One region of the Clostridium senegalense genome, then DNA from elsewhere that is predicted to be linked to it. Evidence: riboswitches for the same ligand, from Rfam matches in the RefSeq annotation. Region 1 holds a riboswitch; each other region holds the start of a gene.
What was found. A riboswitch is a leader RNA that binds a small molecule or an ion and turns the genes downstream of it on or off. The one in region 1 is predicted to bind thiamine pyrophosphate.
Positions count from the first base shown of each region.

Region 2: another riboswitch for thiamine pyrophosphate. It lies ahead of tenA (thiaminase II); the one in region 1 lies ahead of thiD (bifunctional hydroxymethylpyrimidine kinase/phosphomethylpyrimidine kinase).
Region 3: another riboswitch for thiamine pyrophosphate. It lies ahead of thiS (sulfur carrier protein ThiS); the one in region 1 lies ahead of thiD (bifunctional hydroxymethylpyrimidine kinase/phosphomethylpyrimidine kinase).

Region 1 is NZ_JAHLNC010000008.1:20,876-27,646, forward strand. Features, by position in the region: gene KQI36_RS13195 (AbrB/MazE/SpoVT family DNA-binding domain-containing protein) at 340-582, shown strand; gene KQI36_RS13200 (hypothetical protein) at 773-919, shown strand; gene thiE (thiamine phosphate synthase) at 968-1,603, opposite strand; gene thiM (hydroxyethylthiazole kinase) at 1,596-2,396, opposite strand; gene thiD (bifunctional hydroxymethylpyrimidine kinase/phosphomethylpyrimidine kinase) at 2,407-3,192, opposite strand; TPP riboswitch at 3,248-3,357, opposite strand; gene KQI36_RS13220 (helicase C-terminal domain-containing protein) at 3,485-5,836, shown strand; gene KQI36_RS13225 (hypothetical protein) at 6,132-6,329, shown strand; gene KQI36_RS13230 (hypothetical protein) at 6,565-6,759, shown strand.
Region 2 is NZ_JAHLNC010000001.1:959,112-965,882, reverse strand. Features, by position in the region: gene KQI36_RS04540 (DUF1846 domain-containing protein) at 25-1,530, shown strand; gene trmB (tRNA (guanosine(46)-N7)-methyltransferase TrmB) at 1,782-2,435, shown strand; TPP riboswitch at 2,845-2,946, shown strand; gene tenA (thiaminase II) at 3,067-3,726, shown strand; gene thiT (energy-coupled thiamine transporter ThiT) at 3,825-4,418, shown strand; gene KQI36_RS04520 (ECF-type riboflavin transporter substrate-binding protein) at 4,635-5,192, shown strand; gene KQI36_RS04515 (ABC transporter ATP-binding protein) at 5,294-6,771, shown strand, end outside.
Region 3 is NZ_JAHLNC010000010.1:114,399-121,169, forward strand. Features, by position in the region: gene thiC (phosphomethylpyrimidine synthase ThiC) at 1-716, opposite strand, end outside; gene thiH (2-iminoacetate synthase ThiH) at 728-1,837, opposite strand; gene KQI36_RS15465 (thiazole synthase) at 1,837-2,604, opposite strand; gene thiF (sulfur carrier protein ThiS adenylyltransferase ThiF) at 2,618-3,421, opposite strand; gene thiS (sulfur carrier protein ThiS) at 3,422-3,613, opposite strand; TPP riboswitch at 3,747-3,850, opposite strand; gene KQI36_RS15480 (alpha/beta hydrolase family protein) at 3,949-4,359, opposite strand; gene KQI36_RS15485 (GNAT family N-acetyltransferase) at 4,676-5,119, shown strand; gene KQI36_RS15490 (Na+/H+ antiporter family protein) at 5,806-6,771, opposite strand, start outside.

The sequences.
Region 1 (6,771 bases):
TTATTTTTTATTTTTTGACAAAATGTCATTAAACTGTAACTTTGTTTATATATATTTTTCCTAAGAACTTAAGTGCCATTTAATAATTTTTTACATATACTATTATTCTAAGAGATTATTAAAATAACTATAGATATTTGAAAAATTTTTTAATTTAATTATACATTATGTATATTTTTAGATTAATTGGATAATTTAATAATATGTTTTAAGTTATAAAATTTTTCTATATTTTTCATATAAATACTAACACTTAATCATGTTAGTTTTGATAATATATAATATAAACATTTTTTATAAGGTGTTTATAAATTTATAAAAGCAATTAGGAGGATAAAAATGAAGTCAACAGGTATAGTTAGAAGAGTAGATGAATTAGGTAGAATAGTAATACCTATAGAACTAAGAAGAACTTTAGATATTGAGATTAAAGACGCATTAGAAATTTATGTAGATGGTGATCAAATTATTCTAAAGAAATATGAACCAGCATGTATTTTCTGTGGAAACGCTAGAGACGTTACAAATTATAAAGGAAAAAATATATGCGAAGACTGTCTTAAAGATCTTGGCTCAAAATAGATATAATATTTAATATATACTAATAAAATTTAAATTATCTTTTAGAATATTTTTTCTTTATTGTTATGAAAAGTAACCCTTTATATATTTTTTTCATAATATACAATATAGCTAACAATTTAAATATTAGCTTAAGTATTAACAGCAAAAATATGTTAATTATTTAAAATTAACAATCGGGGGTTATAAAATGGATGAACTTTGTTTATTAGTATTATTATTATTATTCTGGCCAATTATAGGTCCTTGTGGCATAATCATACTACTTCTTTTATGCGGGGACTTTGATGATGATTGTTGTGGTTGCAATAACTGTTGGGATTGCGACTGGTGTTAATAGAAAATATATTGGGAAAGGGTTTTTAAATCCTTTCCCTTTAATTTTTTACTTTAAATATTTATTACATTCATTTAAAAGAATATTAGCTGCTTTTTTAACATCTTCATTTGCCAATATAGATGATACAACTGCTATACCATCAATTCCTATATTTAATACTTCAGAAGAGTTTTCAAAATTTATGCCCCCTATAGCTACTATTGGAATTGATACATTATCAACTATTTCTTTTAAATTATTTAAATTTACACTAATAGCATCTTTCTTTACATTTGTAGGATACATAGCACCTATCCCTAAATAATCAGCACCATCTTTAACCGCCTTTATAGCTTCCTCCTTGTTTGATGCAGATATTCCAAGTATCATATCATTCCCGATTATCTTTCTTACAGACTTAGCATCTATATCATTTTGACCTATATGAACACCTTGTGCATTTATTGCTAAAGCTATATCAACTCTATCATTTACTATAAGTGGTATTGAATATTTATCTGTAACAGATTTAACCTCTAATGCATATTTTAAAAAATCTTTTCCACTACAATTTTTTTCTCTAATTTGAACTAAAGTCACTCCACCTAAAATAGCATCTTCAACTGCTTGTTTTAAATCTCTACCTTTTAAAACATCTCTATCTGTAACTAAATATAATTTATAATCTATATTTCTATTCAAAAACAACATCCCCTAACTCTAAATCATTTTTATTTAATAAATATATATTATCTATAATTTTTACTTTTAAAGTACCAGTTCCCTCATTATTTTTTAAACTTTTTACTGCTTTTTCACCACATATCCCCATAGATAATGTTCCTAGGAATCCAGCAGTGAAACTATCCTTTGTAACCCCTAAGTAAGCTCCAATTAAAGATGCTGTCATACATCCAGTACCTGTTACTTTACTCATAAGTTTATGTCCATTTTTTATAGTATATATATTATCTTTATAACAAACTAAATCTTCTTTTCCTGTAATTACAATTGTACATCCTAATTTTTTTGAAAGTTTACACCCAATATATTTTCCATCCTTCATATCTTCATTAGAATCTACACCTTTTATTTTTGCACTATCACCTATTAATGTTTTAATTTCTCCCATATTTCCCTTTATAACAGAAAACTTAACCATTTCTATAAGCTTTTCAACAAATTTTACTCTTTCTTTTGTAGCACCTACACCTACTGGATCTAAAACTATTGGTACCTTTAATTTATTTGCTATTTGTCCAGCTTTAATAGCTATATTCATCATAGAATTATCCATAGTCCCTATATTTAAAACTAATGCTGAGGAAAACTTCAAAATATCTTCTAGTTCCTCCTCGTTAAAACTCATAAGTGGTGATCCACCTATTGCTAATGTTATATTAGCGCAATCATTTATTGTGACCATATTAGTTATATGATACACTAGTGGGGTTTTTTCTCTTAATTCTTCTAAATAGTTATATATTGAATTCATAATATCTCCTCTATTTATAAAATTTATAAAAATGATTTACTGGACCACTTCCATGCCCAACATCAAAACTTTTCTTTATCGCTTCTGTTATGTACTCTTTTGCATACTTTACTGCCTCTTCAACATCATAACCATTAGCTAAATTACTTGCTATTGCAGAAGAAAGAGTACATCCTGTTCCATGTGTATTTTTACTATCTATTCTTTCTTTTTCTAAAATTATTGTAGAGTCTTTGCTCATAAGTAAATCAGTAGCTTTTCCTTTTAGATGACCACCTTTTACAAGTACGTATTCTGGTCCCATATCTAATATTTTTAAAGCAGCCTGCTCCATTTCATTTAAATTATTTATTTTCATATCGCATATAACTTCTGCTTCTCTTAAATTAGGCGTTACTATTTTTGCAATTGGAAAAAGTTCTTCTATAAGTGCTCTTTTAGATTCCATTTTTAAAAGATCATAACCAGTTGTAGAGACCATAACCGGATCAACTACTATATTTTTTGCATCATAAAATCTTAACTTTTCTCCTATTTTTCTTATAATTTTTTCATTAGAAACCATTCCTATCTTAGTAGCAGATACTTCTATATCATCAAATATAGCTTCAATCTGAGATTCTACAATGTCTGCTGGTATATCATGTATAGCTTTCACACCTAATGTATTTTGGGCTGTAACTGCTGTTATAACACTCATACCAAAAGTTCTATTAGCAGAAAAAGCTTTTAAGTCTGCTTGTATTCCTGCACCTCCACCACTATCTGATCCTGCTATTGTAAGTACTTTTTTCATTTTTAACACTCCTTTTAAAAAAATAATGCTCTTTACCTAACACTGGTAAAGAGCATATAAATATCTACTTTAGGTATCCTACGCTGGCATTATCCAGATCAGGTTATAGGTCGAAGTGGCAACAACTTCCTCTCAGCCAATGCATTAGCTCCCTTTAAAATATTCTTATTTTTTGAAATCTTTCTCATATATAACTATAATAAATATTTTCCATATTGTAAAGCTTATATACTTTGTTAAAATATATATAATAGATTATTTTAAATTTATAAATAAGGAATGAGGTTTGATTTTGAATAAAGATTGTATTGATGCTAAACTTTCAGTTAGAAGTTTAGTAGAATTTGTTTATAGATATGGTGATTTAAATAATGAATTTGCTTCTTCCAACTCTGCTATTGAAGGCACAAAAATTCATAAAACAGTTCAAAAAGAATATGAACAAGAACATAAAGAAAAAGATGAAGTATTTTCTAAGGAAGTCCCTATTAAGGATACTTTTAATTATAAGAATTTAAATATTTATTTAGAAGGAAGAATAGATGGTGTTATATCTAAAGATAATTATGGAGAAATATTAGAAATAAAAAGTACTTCAAGAGATATACTTTCAATTGAATCCTATAATAATCTACATATAGCTCAAGCAAAAATATATGGTTATATGTATTGTAAACTCTATAATCTTAAAGATATATCAATTAAAATTATTTATGTTAATAGAGATACTCTTCAATCAAAAGATTTTGTAGAAAACATCTCTATAGATAGTCTACATGATTTTTTTTATTCTACTATTGAAAAATATTATAAATTCTTAATTTTAGACTATAATTTCAAAAAACTAAGAGATTCTTCCATAAAAAATTTAACATTTCCTTTTAAGGAATATAGACCACACCAACGTGAATTGTCTGTAGCGGTATATAAAACTATAAAACATAATAAAAAACTTTTCTTAGAAGCACCTACTGGAATTGGTAAAACTATATCTACTTTATTTCCTTCTATAAAAGCACTAGGTGAAAAGCTTGGCAATAGAATTTTTTACTTAACTGCTAAAGGCAGTACTAAAGATATAGCAGAAAAAACTATAACCCTTTTAAGAGAGCAAAATCTTAAAATTAAAACTTTAACTTTGACTGCAAAAGAAAAAATATGTTTTCAAGAAACTGCAAACTGTGATCCTAACCTTTGTAAATTTGCTAAAGGTCACTACGATAGAGCTAACAAGGCTATTTTAGACATTATAACCAATGAAGAAAATATAAATAAAGACATAGTGTGTCAATATGCCAATAAACATAATGTATGTCCTTTCGAAATTTCTCTTGACTTAATAAGTTATTGTGACTTAATAATATGTGATTATAATTATGTTTTTGATATGAAAGTTTCTCTTAAAACATATTTTAATGAAAAGAAAAATGAAAATATAATACTTGTGGATGAAGCACATAACTTAGTTGAACGAGCCAGAGACATGTATTCATCATCACTTTTGAAAAGTGAATTTTTAAACTTAAAAAAACTTATAAAAAATGAAGATTATTCTCTTTACAAAAAATTAGACAAGGTAAATAATCTTATGATTGAAATTAGAAAATATAATGAGGAAACTAATTTTTATATATTTGAAAAAGTACCACCTGAACTTATAAAGTATTTAGGAATTGCTTTTGACAGTATGGCTAATTATCTTACAAAGGATAATATCAAATTTAAAGATAATGTATTAGATTTATACTTTAAAATTAATGATTTTTTAAAGATATATGACATTTTTGATGATAATTATATTTGTTACAGCGAAGGAGCTGGCTCTGAACTTAACATAAACCTATTTTGTATAAATCCAAGTTCAGCATTAAAAACACCTTTTAAAAATGCAATATCTACAATATTATTTTCAGCAACATTATCACCTATGAACTACTATAAAGAATTATTATCTTTTGAAGATGGTGATTACAATATAACCTTACCTTCTCCCTTTAATATAGACAATAGAGAAGTTATTATAGCTAATGATGTTTCTACTAAATATGCAAAAAGACAATCAAACTATAATAGAGTTTGTATTTATATAGATAATGTTTTAAACTCTAAAAAAGGAAACTACATGGTGTTTTTTCCATCATATCAATATATGAAAGATATATATAAAATAATGACTGAAGAATTTAATTACACCAATATACTACTTCAAGAATCATCTATGACTGAAAATGATAGATTAGAATTTTTAAGCAAATTTAATGAAAATAATGTTGTTGGTTTTTGCGTACTTGGCGGAGTATTTGCAGAAGGTATTGATTTAAAAGGTGATAAGTTAATAGGTTCTATTATAGTCGGTGTAGGACTCCCTAAAATCTCCTTAAGACAAAACTTAATAAAAAATCATTTTGATGATACAAAAGGAGTTGGATTTCATTATGCGTATACATTTCCTGGAATAAATAAAATAATCCAAGCGGCTGGAAGAGTTATTCGAAATGATACTGACAAAGGAATTATATTTTTAATAGATGAACGATTTTCCACTGAACTATATCAAAACCTTTTTCCAAAGCACTTCTTTCCTCAAAAAATAGTAAATAATCCTTCTTCTGCAAAAAACATAATAAAAAAATTTTTTATTTAATAAATTAACAAGCTATAGAGTTATAATCTTAACACTTAGCTTGTTTTTTATTAAATATATCTCACATACACTTTCACTTTTCATTCAATTCAAAATCCTTATAATAATTTCTCTATTTATACGATTTCATATAGTAAAATCAACGTTTATAGGTACTCATAAAGTTTAAATTTTCAGACACAAAAATTTGTTTACATGCATTAATTTTTACGTTATTATGATATAGGCAATCGCCCAAATCAACTAGGCTTAATTAAAAATTTATACTTTATTTTAATATACTGGAGGAACCTTTATGAACTTTACATTTTTTAAAATTATACATTTTACTTCACTTTTAGGTATAATATTAAGTTTTTTATTAATTATTTTAGAATCATTTAATTGTTTTACATTATCTCACAATCAAGTAGTATTATTTACATTATTATTTATAGCTTCTTTTGGTGGATTAGTTTTTAATAATATTAATACTACTCTATCTGATAATTAATATATAAATTTAATTTTATATATAGAAAAACTGTCTTAGGATAAATCTAAAATTTTATCTTAATACAGTTTTTTTATTTCTTTAAATTTAGTTATTAATTTTCACATAAAAGAAAACATTTACAGACGTAAAAAATTAAGTTATTATTGTATAGGGAATATTTTAAATTTCTTTTTGCAACATAATTCTTAACATATTAATTTATAAAATTACATAAATATAGGGGGATGTTTCCATGATTTTAAACTTTTCAAAAATAGTTCGCTTTCTTTCAATTTTAGGTGTAATAATTACCTTTTTAATAGTTACTTTTGAAGCCTGTAACTTATTTGTTTTATCTAAAAATCAAATAGAATTATATACACTATTATTCATAATGTCATTCTTTGGCTTAGTTGTTAGCGATTTCAAAAGATCTAAAATTAAATAATCATATCTATAA
Region 2 (6,771 bases), on a different contig from region 1:
GTCTTAATAAGTGAGGGTGAAAAAATGAAAATAGGATTCGATCATAAGAAGTATCTTGAAGAACAATCAAAATATATTTTGGAAAGAGTTAATAATTATGACAAACTATATCTAGAGTTTGGTGGAAAATTATTATTTGACTTACATGCCAAAAGGGTTTTACCAGGTTTTGATGAGAATGCAAAAATAAAATTATTACACAAGCTAAAAGAAAAAGTTGAAGTCGTTATTTGTGTATATGCAGGGGATATTGAAAGAAATAAAATAAGAGGCGACTTTGGTATTACATATGATATGGACGTTTTAAGACTAATAGATGATTTGAGATCTTATGAACTAGACGTAAACAGTGTGGTAATAACTAGATATGAAGGTCAACCAGCAACTAAAGTATTTATAAATAAGTTAGAACGTAGAGGAATAAAAGTATATAAGCATAAATCTACAAAAGGATATCCAACAGATGTAGATACTATAGTTAGTGATGAAGGATATGGACAAAATCCATACATTGAAACAAGTAAACCAATAGTAGTTGTTACAGCACCAGGACCAGGAAGTGGAAAGCTTGCAACATGTCTTAGTCAGTTATACCATGAGTATAAAAGAGGTAATGTAGCAGGATATTCGAAGTTTGAAACATTCCCAGTTTGGAATGTACCTCTAAAACACCCTCTTAATATAGCTTATGAGGCTGCTACAGCAGACTTGAAAGATGTAAATATGATAGATTCATTCCATTTTGATGCTTATGGAAAAGTAGCAGTAAACTATAACCGTGATATAGAAAGTTTCCCAGTTTTAAGAAGAATTATAGAAAAAATAACTGGGGAAGAGGCTGTTTATAAATCTCCAACAGATATGGGAGTTAATAGAGTTGGATACGGAATAATAGATGATGATGTAGTAAAAGAAGCATCTCAGCAAGAAATTATTAGAAGATACTTTAAAACAGCATGTGATTATAAAAAAGGTTATGCAGATAAAGAGACTTTCCAAAGAGTGAAACTTATAATGGAAGAACTTAATTTAAAAGAGCAAGATAGAAAAGTTGTAATGCCAGCGAGAGAGCATTCAGCAAAACTTAAAGAAAACTGTGCAAAAAATGAAATATGCCCAGCAGTAGCTTTAGAACTTGAAGATGGAACTATATTAACAGGTAAAAGTTCAAATGTTATGGATGCAACAGCAGCAGTAGTACTAAATGCTATTAAACATTTTGCTAACATATCAGATGAAATACATTTAATATCACCAGTTATATTGGAGCCAATAATAAACTTAAAATCTAAAACATTAGGTAGTAAAAACACAGCATTAACATGTGAAGAAATATTAATAGCACTTAGTATTTGTGCAGCTACAAATCCTATGGCTCAAGTTGCTATGGCAAAATTACCAATGCTTAAAGGATGTCAAGCACATTCAACTACAATACTAAATAAAAATGATGAACAGACATTTAGAAAAATTGGAATAGATATAACTTGTGACCCAGAATATCCATCAGAAAATCTTTATTACAATTAAATAGAATATATTTTTATAGGGTAATCTCAAAATAAAATAATATAATAAAAGGGATTACCCTTTTATTATGTCTAAAGATAAGATAGCTATATAAAAAATTAAATTTAAATTATGAATTGAAATTTTATAAGTAAAAACTATATGTTAAAACTTAACTATGATTGATACAATTAAAGGCTTTATGTATAATAAAGTCTAGTGATTTGTATTAAAAATATAAAGATATATTGTAAGATATGGAGTGATTTAATATGAGAATGAGAAGAAAGCCATGGGCTAGACCTGAATTAGAAAGTTGTGATTTTTTTGTTGCTAAACCTAGTGAATATAAAGGAAAATGGAAGGAAAGCTTTAACAGGATTCAACCGTTATACTTAGAGTTAGGTTGTGGAAAAGGTACATTTATGGCTGAACATGCTGCAGAAAATGAAAATATTAATTATATAGCTATAGATATAAAAGATGAAGTTTTAGTTTTAGCAAAAAGAAATATAGAAAATGCAGTTGATAAAAAGGAAAGAAAAGTTGACAATGTAAAGCTTATGGCACAGGAAATTGGACTTATTGAAGAGATGTTAGATGAAAAAGATGAAATCGATAGAATATATATAAACTTTTGTAATCCTTGGCCAAAAGAAAAACATAAGAAAAGAAGATTAACACATACAAGACAATTAAATAAATATAAAACTTTTTTAAAAAAGAGCGGAGAAATATGGTTTAAAACTGATGATGATGAACTTTTTGAAGAGTCATTAGAGTATTTTAAAGAGTGTAAATTTAATATAAAGTACATAACTTATGATTTACATAAAAGTGATTTTAAAGGTAATGTAGTAACAGAACATGAAGAAATGTTTACAGCACAAGGAATAAAAACAAAGTTTTTAATTGCAACATTATAATAAAATTCATAATAAATGTACGATGATAAATTTTTGTTATCAGTTGAGAAAAATAAGTACAAATATAGTTAGTTAAGAATTAGGATTTATGAATTATGAATTTAGGATGAAAGTAGCAAACACTTTCTGAAAATGATTTTTAAAAATCTATCATTATAGTTTGCTTTGCAAATTTATAAAAAGATACGTCGAGAATTACTAGGAACGAAGTGAGTAGTAATAAACACAACTGTTCACTCTTAACTCTTAACTAAAACAACCTGTTAGTTATTGATAAATAAATAAGTTTAAAATTTAATTTGGAACACTATAATAGATAAAAAGAAATTAATATTAATTAAGAATATTTAGTATAAATGTAGATATTTTAATATATTTGTTTTATAATGAATATTGAAAAGAGAATAATATAATTAGCTAGGGGTGCTATTAAAGCTGAGAGGTATACATATACTAACCCTTGAACCTGAAATTGGATAATACCAGCGTAGGAAAGCGTTATTAAAACGAAAAGTTTTAGTTTTGTGCAAATTTTATAGTTTTGTATTTAAGTATAAAAAGCTATATCCAAGTTGGGTATAGCTTTTATTGTGTTTGGAAAATTTTTAATATTAAAATTAGGGGGAGTTTTATGAAGTTTACAGATTATTTATATTCAAGTTCAAAGGAAATATGGGAAGGATATAAAGAACATCCATTTATATGTAATTTAGCTAAGGGAACATTGGATAAAAATAAATTTATGAAATATCTTATACAAGATTATTTATACCTTAAGGAATATGCAAAAGTGTTTTGTGTAGGGGTTGTAAAAGCTGATACTATGGAAGAAATGAAGTTTTTTTATAGTTCAACTAAGGGAACTATGGAAGATGAGACAGCAGTTCATATAAAATATTTAACAGATCATGGTTATAAGATAGAGGATGTTGAAAAAATGGAGTATAACATTGCTACAATAAATTATACAAGTTATATGAAGTCAATAGCATTAACAGGGAATATAAAAGAAATAGCTATTGCAACACTACCATGTACTTGGAGTTACAATTATATAGGTAAGTATTTATTAGAAAATTATAAAGATAATTTAGAGAAAAACTTTTATAGACCTTGGATTGAAGAATATTCTTCTAAAGACTTTAATGATTTTACAGATGTATGGTTAGAGTATGTAAATAAAATTTGTAATGATTTAAATGAAAAAGAAAAAGAAAGGCTAAAAGACATATTTGTAAAATGTAGTCTGTATGAAATGGAGTTTTGGAACATGGCAAATCAAGATATGTAGATTTGGTTATGTTATGCTGGTATATAAGTGAAAAATTTTCTTCTTTTCAAATTTAATTAGTGATTGATATTTATATTAAAATCAAAAGGAGCATGGTAATGGTTATATTAGTTACAATACTTAGTGTAATTTTAATGATTATGTATTTTATAGATTTAAGAAAAGAAAAATTCAATATAAGAACTATGGTTATTACAGCTATGTTTAGTGCAATATCATTTGTACTTTATTTGATACAATTTATAAAATATCCTCAAGGTGGTGGAATTAGTTTATTTTCTATGTTGCCTGTAATGCTTTTATCTATATTATATGGAAGAAGAGTGGGACTTACAGGTGGTATGATTTTTGGACTTTTAAAACTGTTAAATGGAGCAACGGTAGTGCATCCAGCACAGTTTTTATTAGATTATGTGCTTTCAACAATGGCATTAGGACTTGCTGGAACTTTTGGAAGCAGTAAAAAGTTAAATTTAATTGGAGGCTGTTTACTATCAGTGTCCCTAAGTGTACTTGTAAATATAGTGTCAGGAGCAGTATTTTTTGGACAATATGCACCTGATGGAATGAATGTTTGGTTATACTCATTTATTTATAATATAAGTAGTGCAGGGGTAGAAGGACTATTAACAGTTGGTTTAATGGCAGTTTTACCAATAAAAAGATTTAGCAAAATAGCTAAACCAGTATAAGTTTGGTTTATATTTGAAATCTAATATATTTTTCATAAATAAATTTAAAGCTATCTTAAAATAAAAAACATTTTAAGATAGCTTTTTTATATTTAATTTTAATATGCCACTTGACTTTTAGCTTGTTTAATTTTATATTTAACGGTGTATAATTATGAAATTATAATTTAAGATAATATGAAATTTTATTTGTATTAAATGTTTGGAGAGATAAAGATGAAGCGTAATACATTACCAATTAAAACAATTGTAGCTGTTGGAATTGGATCTGCCGTATTTATGATATTAGGTCGTTTTGGGTCAATACCAACAGGTATACCAAATACAAATATAGAAACTGCTTATGCATTTTTAGCATTAATGTCCGTATTGTACGGTCCTTTAGCAGGATTTTTAATCGGTCTTATAGGTCATGGATTAAAAGATATAATCTTCTATGGTTCACCTTGGATAAGTTGGGTTATAGCCTCTGCTATTATGGGGTTTATTATAGGCGTGTGTTGTAAAAAAATTAAGATTGATGAAGGTATTTTTGGAAAAAAACAAATTACTGTTTTTAATATTGTACAAATTATATCCAATATTATAGCATGGGGATTAGTTGCACCAGGTCTAGATATTTTAATATATGCAGAGCCTTCTAATAAGGTTTTTTTACAAGGTGCTATAGGGGGAGTATCTAATACAATTACAGTTGGAATATTAGGAACTATCCTTATAAACAATTATGCTAAAACTAGAACAAAAAAAGGTAGTCTAGATAAAGAATACTAAAAGTATACCGGAGAAACAACTCCGGTATTTTAATTGGGAAAATCAATATTTCATAAAAATAATAGAAAGTTATTGTATAGATTAAAAAAGGAGGACAATATATGAAAAAACCAATTCTAGAATTTAAGGATTTTTCAGTTCAATATATAGTTCAGGCTAAACCTACATTAAAAAATATAAATTTAACTATATATGAAGGAGAAAAAGTTCTTATAGTAGGACCTTCAGGATGTGGTAAAAGCACACTTTCAAATTGTATAAATGGCTTAATTCCTTTTTCATATAAAGCAGAAACTACAGGAAGTTTAAAAATTAAAGGTAAAGAAGCCAATGAATTAAGTATTTTTGAAATATCTACAATGGTTGGAACAGTACTACAAGATCCAGATAGCCAATTTATTGGATTAACAGTTGGAGAAGATATAGCTTTTAAATTAGAAAATTATTGTGTTATGAAAAAAAATATGAAAGATAAAGTTGAAAATGTATCTAGATTAGTTGACATAAATAGTCATCTGTATTCATCACCACATAATTTATCTGGTGGTCAAAAGCAAAGAGTAACATTAGCAGGAGCTATTATCGATGATGTAGATATATTACTCTTTGATGAGCCTTTAGCAAGTTTAGATCCAGCATCAGGAAAAACATCTATTGAACTTATAGATAAAATACAGAAGGAAACTAATAAAACAGTTTTAATAATAGAACATAGATTAGAAGATGTACTACATTGTGATGTTGATAGAATAATAATTATGAATGATGGTGTAATAATGGAAGACACCACACCAAATAAACTCTTAGCTTCAAATATTTTAATTGAAAATGGAATAAGAGAACCTTTATATATAACTGCTCTTAAATATGCAGGATGTCATATTACCGAGGAAATGAACGCTAAAAATGTAGAAATAATAGATATAAATGAATGTAAAGAAAAATTAAATAGTTGGTACCTTAATTCAGTAGATAAAAAGAAAAAAGAAAAAAATAAATCTATACTAGAACTTCAGAATGTTTCATTTCAATATAATGAAGAAAAACAAATATTGAAAGATGTGTCATTTAGTATATATAAAGGAGATATGGTTAGTATAGTAGGAAAAAATGGAGCAGGGAAATCCACTATTTCTAAGCTTATATGTGGATTTTATAAACCAACTACTGGAAAAATATTTTTTGATGGTATAGATATAGAAAAAAACACGATAAAAGAAAGAGCAGAAAAAATAGGTATGGTAATGCAAAATCCCAATCAAATGATATCTAAAACTATGATATTTGATGAGGTTGCATTAGGACTTAAAGTTAGAGGAATAGGTAAAGAAGAAATAGAAGAAAGAGTATATAAAACCTTAAAGATTTGTGGATTATATGAGTATAGAAATTGGCCAATATCTGCATTGAGTTTTGGTCAAAAAAAACGTGTTACAATAGCATCAATTTTAGTTTTAAATCCAGAAATAATAATATTAGATGAACCAACTGCTGGACAAGATTTCAAACATTATAATGAGATTATGGAGTTTTTATTAGAATTAAATAAAAAGGGAGTAACTATTATAATGATTACTCA
Region 3 (6,771 bases), on a different contig from region 1:
GCATCAGTAGAATCTGCATTACATCCTGGTCGGCATCCATCTCCAAGACTTAAAGTAACATCATACTCTTCACAAATGTCTAATAATCTATCATAATATTCATAAAATGGATTTTCTTTATTATTAACTTCCATCCATGCAAATAATAATGAGCCACCTCTTGAAACAATATTAGTTAATCTTTTATTTCTTTTAAATGTATCAGCTGCTTCTTTATTTAATCCAGCGTGGATTGTAACAAAATCTGCACCATCTTTAGCATGTTTTTCAACAACATCTAAAAATTCTTTCGCTGTTATTTCATCTAATTCCTTATCATAAAAACCAATGGCATCATAAATTGGCACTGTTCCTATAATAGCTGGTGAATACTCTACAAGATTTCTTCTAAATTCAGCAGTTTTTCCATAGTTAGAAAGATCCATTATAGACTCTGCCTTCATCTCTATTGCTTTTTTTACCTTTTCCATTTCTTTTTCTATAAAGTAACAATCCTTTGATATTCCTAGATTAACATTTATTTTTGTTTTCATTCCTTTTCCTATACCCTCAGGACTTAAAGATTTATGATTTTTATTAGCTGGAATTACTACTTGTCCTTTAGCAATTAAATCTCTTAGAGCTTGTACATCTATCTGTTCTTTTTTTGCTACTATTTCCATTTCTTTTGTAATTATGCCTTTTTTAGCTGCATCCATTTGTGTTGTATAATTCATTTTTATTCCCCCTAAATTCTTTCCCAATCTTTTAAAATTGGTTGATACCCTAATCCCTTTATCATTTTTTTCACATCTTCTGTACTACTTTGGTCACTTATTAAAAATTGTGATTCCCCTTTGCCCTTTGTGTCTTTACAGTGTCCTCCCACTTCTGTTAATACGCCAGCTGACATTTTATTAACTCCTAGTGGAATCAATTTTTCTCTAAAACCTGCTGATTCTCTTGTAGATATATTTATAACTGAGTTATTATGAAATAATCTTAATGCTAAAATACACTGAACTAAGTTTTTATCACTTACTGGATATATATCATGAAAAGTTCCAGCATGAGGACGTATTCTTGGTGCCGAAAAAGCTACATCTACTCCTGGGTAATTATCTTTAATATATTTTCCATGTAATGCTGTTAAAAACACTTCTTTTCTAAAATCATTTAATCCTAACAGTGCACTTACACTTATATTTCTCATACCTGCTTTTGCACCTCTTTCTGGTGCATCAAGCCTAAAATTATAATTTCTTTTTGGACCACCTAAATGTACTTTCTTGTATATTTCTCTATCATATACTTCTTGGTAAACTGTTAATCCATCAGCACCTGCCTCTATAGCTTTTTTATAATCTTCTTCACTTAATGGTTGTACTTCTAATGTAATTGAAGGAAAATAATCCTTAAGTACTTTTATTGCATCTACTAAATATTCTATTGGTGTATCTTTAGGACTTTCACCAGTTAAAAGAATTATATGTTTAAACCCTTCTTCAGCTATAGCCTTCGCTTCTTTTTCTATTTCTTCCATAGTTAACTTTGCTCTTAAAATATTGTTATCATGATTGTAAGAACAATAAACACATCTGTTAACACACATATTAGCAATATATAATGGTGTATATAAAAGAACGGTTTTTCCAAAATACCTATTAGATATTTCATGAGCTTTTTGAGCCATTTCTTCCAGATATTTTTCACCTTTAGGCGATATTATGTTTAAAAAATCCTCTTCATTTAATTTGTTTTTGTATATAGACCTTTTTATATCTTCCTCTGTAACCCTATTAAAATAATCTTCAAAATTAAATTTTTCGTATTTTTCTATAACCTCTAAAAATGACATTACTCTAAAAATCCAGTTAAAGGTGATGATGCGTTTCCAAATTTAGATACAACACCAGCTTTAGCCAAATATGCTTCCCTTCCAGCTTCTACAGCTTTTTTAAAGGCACTTGCCATAAGAATAGGGTTATTGCTTGATGATATTGCAGTATTTAAAAGAACTGCACTAGCTCCCAACTCCATTGCTTCACAAGCATGAGAAGGTAAACCAATACCTGCATCTACAATCACTGGTTTATTTAATTCATCTATCATTATTTCTATCAATTCTTTTGTTTTTAAACCTCTATTGGTTCCGATAGGCGCCCCTAATGGCATAACAGCTTCCGCACCTGCTTCTATCATTCGTTTTGCCATTGCTAAGTCAGGATTCATATACGGTAAAACTACAAAACCTTCTTTAGCTAATATTTCTATAGCTTTTAAAGTTTCTAAATTATCTGGCAAAAGATACTTTGAATCGTTTATTACCTCTATTTTAATCCAGTTTCCACATCCCATAGCTTTTGCAAGTCTAGCAATCCTCACTGCTTCTTCTGCATTTCTTGCCCCTGATGTATTTGGTAGCAATACCATATCTTTAGGTATATGATTTATTACATTTTCTTCTTTATCATCAAAATTTATTCGTCTTACTGCCATAGTAATTACTTGAGCTTCTGAACTTTTAACTATTTCAGGAATAATAGAATTTGATGCATACTTACCTGTTCCAATAAATAATCTAGAATTTAACCCTTTTCCGCCAATTATAAATTTATCATTCACAACATTTCCCCCTCTACACTTCACTGTCACCTAATAATATTCTCACTGCCATATTTGCCATATGACCTCCAGCTATACTTACTCTTGGAGCCATAAGACCTGAACCTTCTTTTGCCTCATTTTCTCCATCTCCACAAACATAAAATCTACTATTAATCTTTTTAGTAATTATAGAATTAGATGAAAAGCTACCTGCCATTCCATTTCCACTGATAATATATTTATTTGTATCAAGTAAAATAGCATTTACAAGCTCTGCTTTACACTTTGCATTATCAAAAGCTTCTATAACAACATCACAATCTTTAAATGTATAAATAGCATTGTCTTTATCTAAATATCTATCTACAACTTCCACTAAAATATAGGGATTAATTTCTTTAATAATTTCTTTAATTGCATCAGTTTTTTTCATCCCTATATGCCTTATATAATATTGTTGTCTATTTAAATTACTTGGCTCTACTACATCAAAATCTACTAATACTAACCTTCCGACTCCTATTCTTGCTAAAAATATTGCTATATTAGAACCAAGTCCACCTAATCCTGCAACACCTACTACTGACTTCTTTAGTTTTTCAAATACACCTTTTGTATGTCTAGAAATCATTAGTGTTTCTAGTTCTTCTTTTTTTGGTTTTTCACCCTTTTTTATAAAAGTCAATTCATCTTTATCTTTTAAAATCTTATCTTCTTTTATTGGAAACCCGTTTATAATTACCATATCTGAATTAGGATACATTTTTCCTTTTATATTATTTATAGATACATTTTCACTTATTTCAAAGCTTCTTCCATTCACCTTAATAAGCATTTATCCCCCTCCAACAAAAGCAACTATTTCTATTTTGTCATCTTCTTTTAATACTGTTTTATCGTATTCTTCCTTAGGTAATATTTTTAAATTCAGTTCAACAACAATTTTATCTGCATTAAGATCTAAATCTTTTATCATTTCACTAACTGAAAAGCTTTCATAATTCTTTTCTTTACCGTTTACAAGCACACTATTCCTCCTTTCTAAAATCATCTTAATAAAGCTACTATGGGGTTTTGCTATGTTTTTTGCATATAAAAAGAGCTTACCAACCGGTAAGCTCTTATGAAAATATATGTTATAATTTTATTTCAAATTTAAATATTTTCCTATCTTACTTCCCTACGTTGGTGTTAACCATATCAGGTTCAAAGGGTCGAAACTTAAAATTCCTCTCAGCCACTATTGGCTCCCCTAGCAAATCTTTATTAAGTTAAGTTCATTATACATCTACAAAACTATATTGTAAATACTTGTTTATTTATATATACAATTCCAATTAAAGCTATTGCACTTAAAAAATACTACATTCGTTTCACAAAAAAATTTCTAATAAGGCTAACATATTCCTCATAATTAACTAAACTAAGTTCCCCATGTCCCATTTTTTTAACTATATATAAATGACTATTTGAAATAGTGTTATGCAGTTCTTCTGCTGATTTTTTCATAATCTTTAACTCTTTTTCTCCAACAATAATTAGAACCTTAGCTTTTGTATTTTTAATTGTATTTTTCAATATATAATTTCCATTACTTAATGTAATATTAACTAAAGATTCTTTTGTTATATTTAAACTATCCTTATAATAACGTTCAAACATTTCTTCAGGAACATTTAGTATTTTTCCTTGTAATTTTGAAAACCATTTTTTCTTTATTAAACCATAAAACATTTTGTAAGTTGGTACTGCTAAAAATTTTCCATAGACCACCAAGATAATCCTCCACCGTGTAAAAATATTATGGTAGGTAATTCCCTATTTCCAAATTCCTTGAATTTCATTTTAATCTCCTATCAATCAATATAAACATTAAATGTATTACTTTAAAATTCCTTATATTAACATAAATATAGATTACACTATTTCACATTTAATTTAAACATATAAAAACTATTAATTAAAATAAACTGTTAACTAACAGTAGAATATTAATTTCAAATTTATTTTATTTGTAAAAATTGTTGTATTTACAAAATTATGTTATAATATTTTAAATATTTATTAAGAAACAGAGGGTAAGAATAAAATGAAAAATTTAGTTATATTAGAAATGAAAAAACATATGCTTGATCAATGTGTTGATTTATTTATAAACACATTTTCTAAAGAACCATGGAATGATGTTTACGACTCAAGAGATCCAGTAGTTAATTTCTTCAATAATCACTTTAATAATAACTACTTTCTAGGTTATGTAGCTATGTTAGATGACAAAATTGTAGCATTAAGTGTTGGTATGAAAAAGCCATGGATAGAAGGTATGGAATATTATATTGACCAATTTTGTGTTAGTTATGAAATGCAGGGAAAAGGTATTGGAAGTTGGTTCATGAAAGAAATAGAAAAAAATATTAAAAATCAAGGAATGAACGGAATGATATTAAATACCGAAAAAGGTTATCCAGCACAAAAGTTTTATGAGAAAAATGATTTTAAAATAATTGATGATTTAATAGTTTTTGGTAAATAATAATATTTTTTATATCTTTAAGTAGTATGTTGAATTAGATAAAACTTAGGTTTGGGAGTAAATATCAAGTAAAGATTAATATCTAAGTATAACACCGTAACAAATGGGACAGGCACGACAAATGTAGCACCATAAAATAAAACAAACTCTTTGAATGTAACTTCCATAAACAAAAAGGGTTAGCCAGTCCCTAAAGCAGTTAAGAGTTAATAAGTAATAGTTAAAAGTTGAGGTGGAAACTGGATTAAATCCAGTTTCTTTTTAATTTAATATAGTAAAATCTAAATTTAGGATATAAAACTAAGCTAAGATTATTATTTAAATGTAGCACCGTAACAAGAAGGACAGGCGTACCAAAGTATATTTTCCGTAAGTTATTTTGTGAGTGAAATCAATGGTTTAGCAATAAAACTTATAGAAATTGAAACCGGTCCTAAAAAAGTAGCATAGCTACGTAGATGTTTGGGACCGACTTTGAGTAGTATTGAAGATAAGCTAGAATCATCAAAAGCATCTATCCTAAAGCATGGTAAAATAGACCTTAACGCGTCTGTCCCTCTTGTAATGGAGGTAGAACTTTGAATAGTTGATTGTTTATGATTTTTATCTAGTTGAAGGTTAAAACTTGTTAATAAATTTGAATTAAATTTTCAGCTTATATCCCTATAATATAATTTTTCCCTATATTAAAAAATCAAAGCAGCTACTAACCCAAATATAAATAGTGGTATGTTATAGTGAAGGAATGTTGGCACGCAGGTATCCCAAATGTGGTCATGTTGGGAATCTATATTAAGTCCAGATGTTGGCCCAAGAGTGCTATCTGATGCTGGCGACCCTGCATCTCCTAATGCTCCTGCAACTCCAATTAATATAATTATAGATAAAGGACTAAAACCTAATTTAAGTCCTAATGGACAGTATATGGTTGCTAGAATTGGAATAGTTCCGAAAGAACTTCCTATTCCCATAGTTATAAGAAGTCCTACTAAAAGCATTAGTAATGCTCCAAGAAATTGACTTTGTCCTACTAATACGACTATAGAATTAACAAATGATTCTATAGCACCTGTTTCTCTTAATACATTTCCATATCCAGCAGCTACAAGCATTACAAAGGCTATAAAACCCATGATTTTAATTCCACCGTTCATCAAATTATCAATTTCATTAAATTTAATAGTTCTTGTTACAATTAAAACTATAATTGCACATAACCCACCTAATGGTAGCGACCCTGTCAAAATCTGAACCATAAAAGCTACTATAGCAGACATTAATACAGTCCAGTGAATCTTTGTCATTTTTGTATCTTCATTATCATTTGAAAACTCTTCTAAATTTACATTTTTATATTCTCTAGGTTTTCTATAGGTAAAAAATATAGCTATTAAAAGTCCAATAATCATAGCCACTCCTGGTATCCACATTACTTTACTTACCATGCCAGTTGTAACTTCTATATTGTTAGCTATCATTTGATCTCTTATAATATTTTGAAATATAAGTCCAAATCCTAATGGTATCGCTATATATGGAGCTTTCAATCCAAATGTTAAAGCGCAGGCAACAGCTCTTCTATCAATTTTCAATTTATTCATAATAGGTATAAGTGCTGGAATTAAGATTGGTATAAAGGCTATATGTACTGG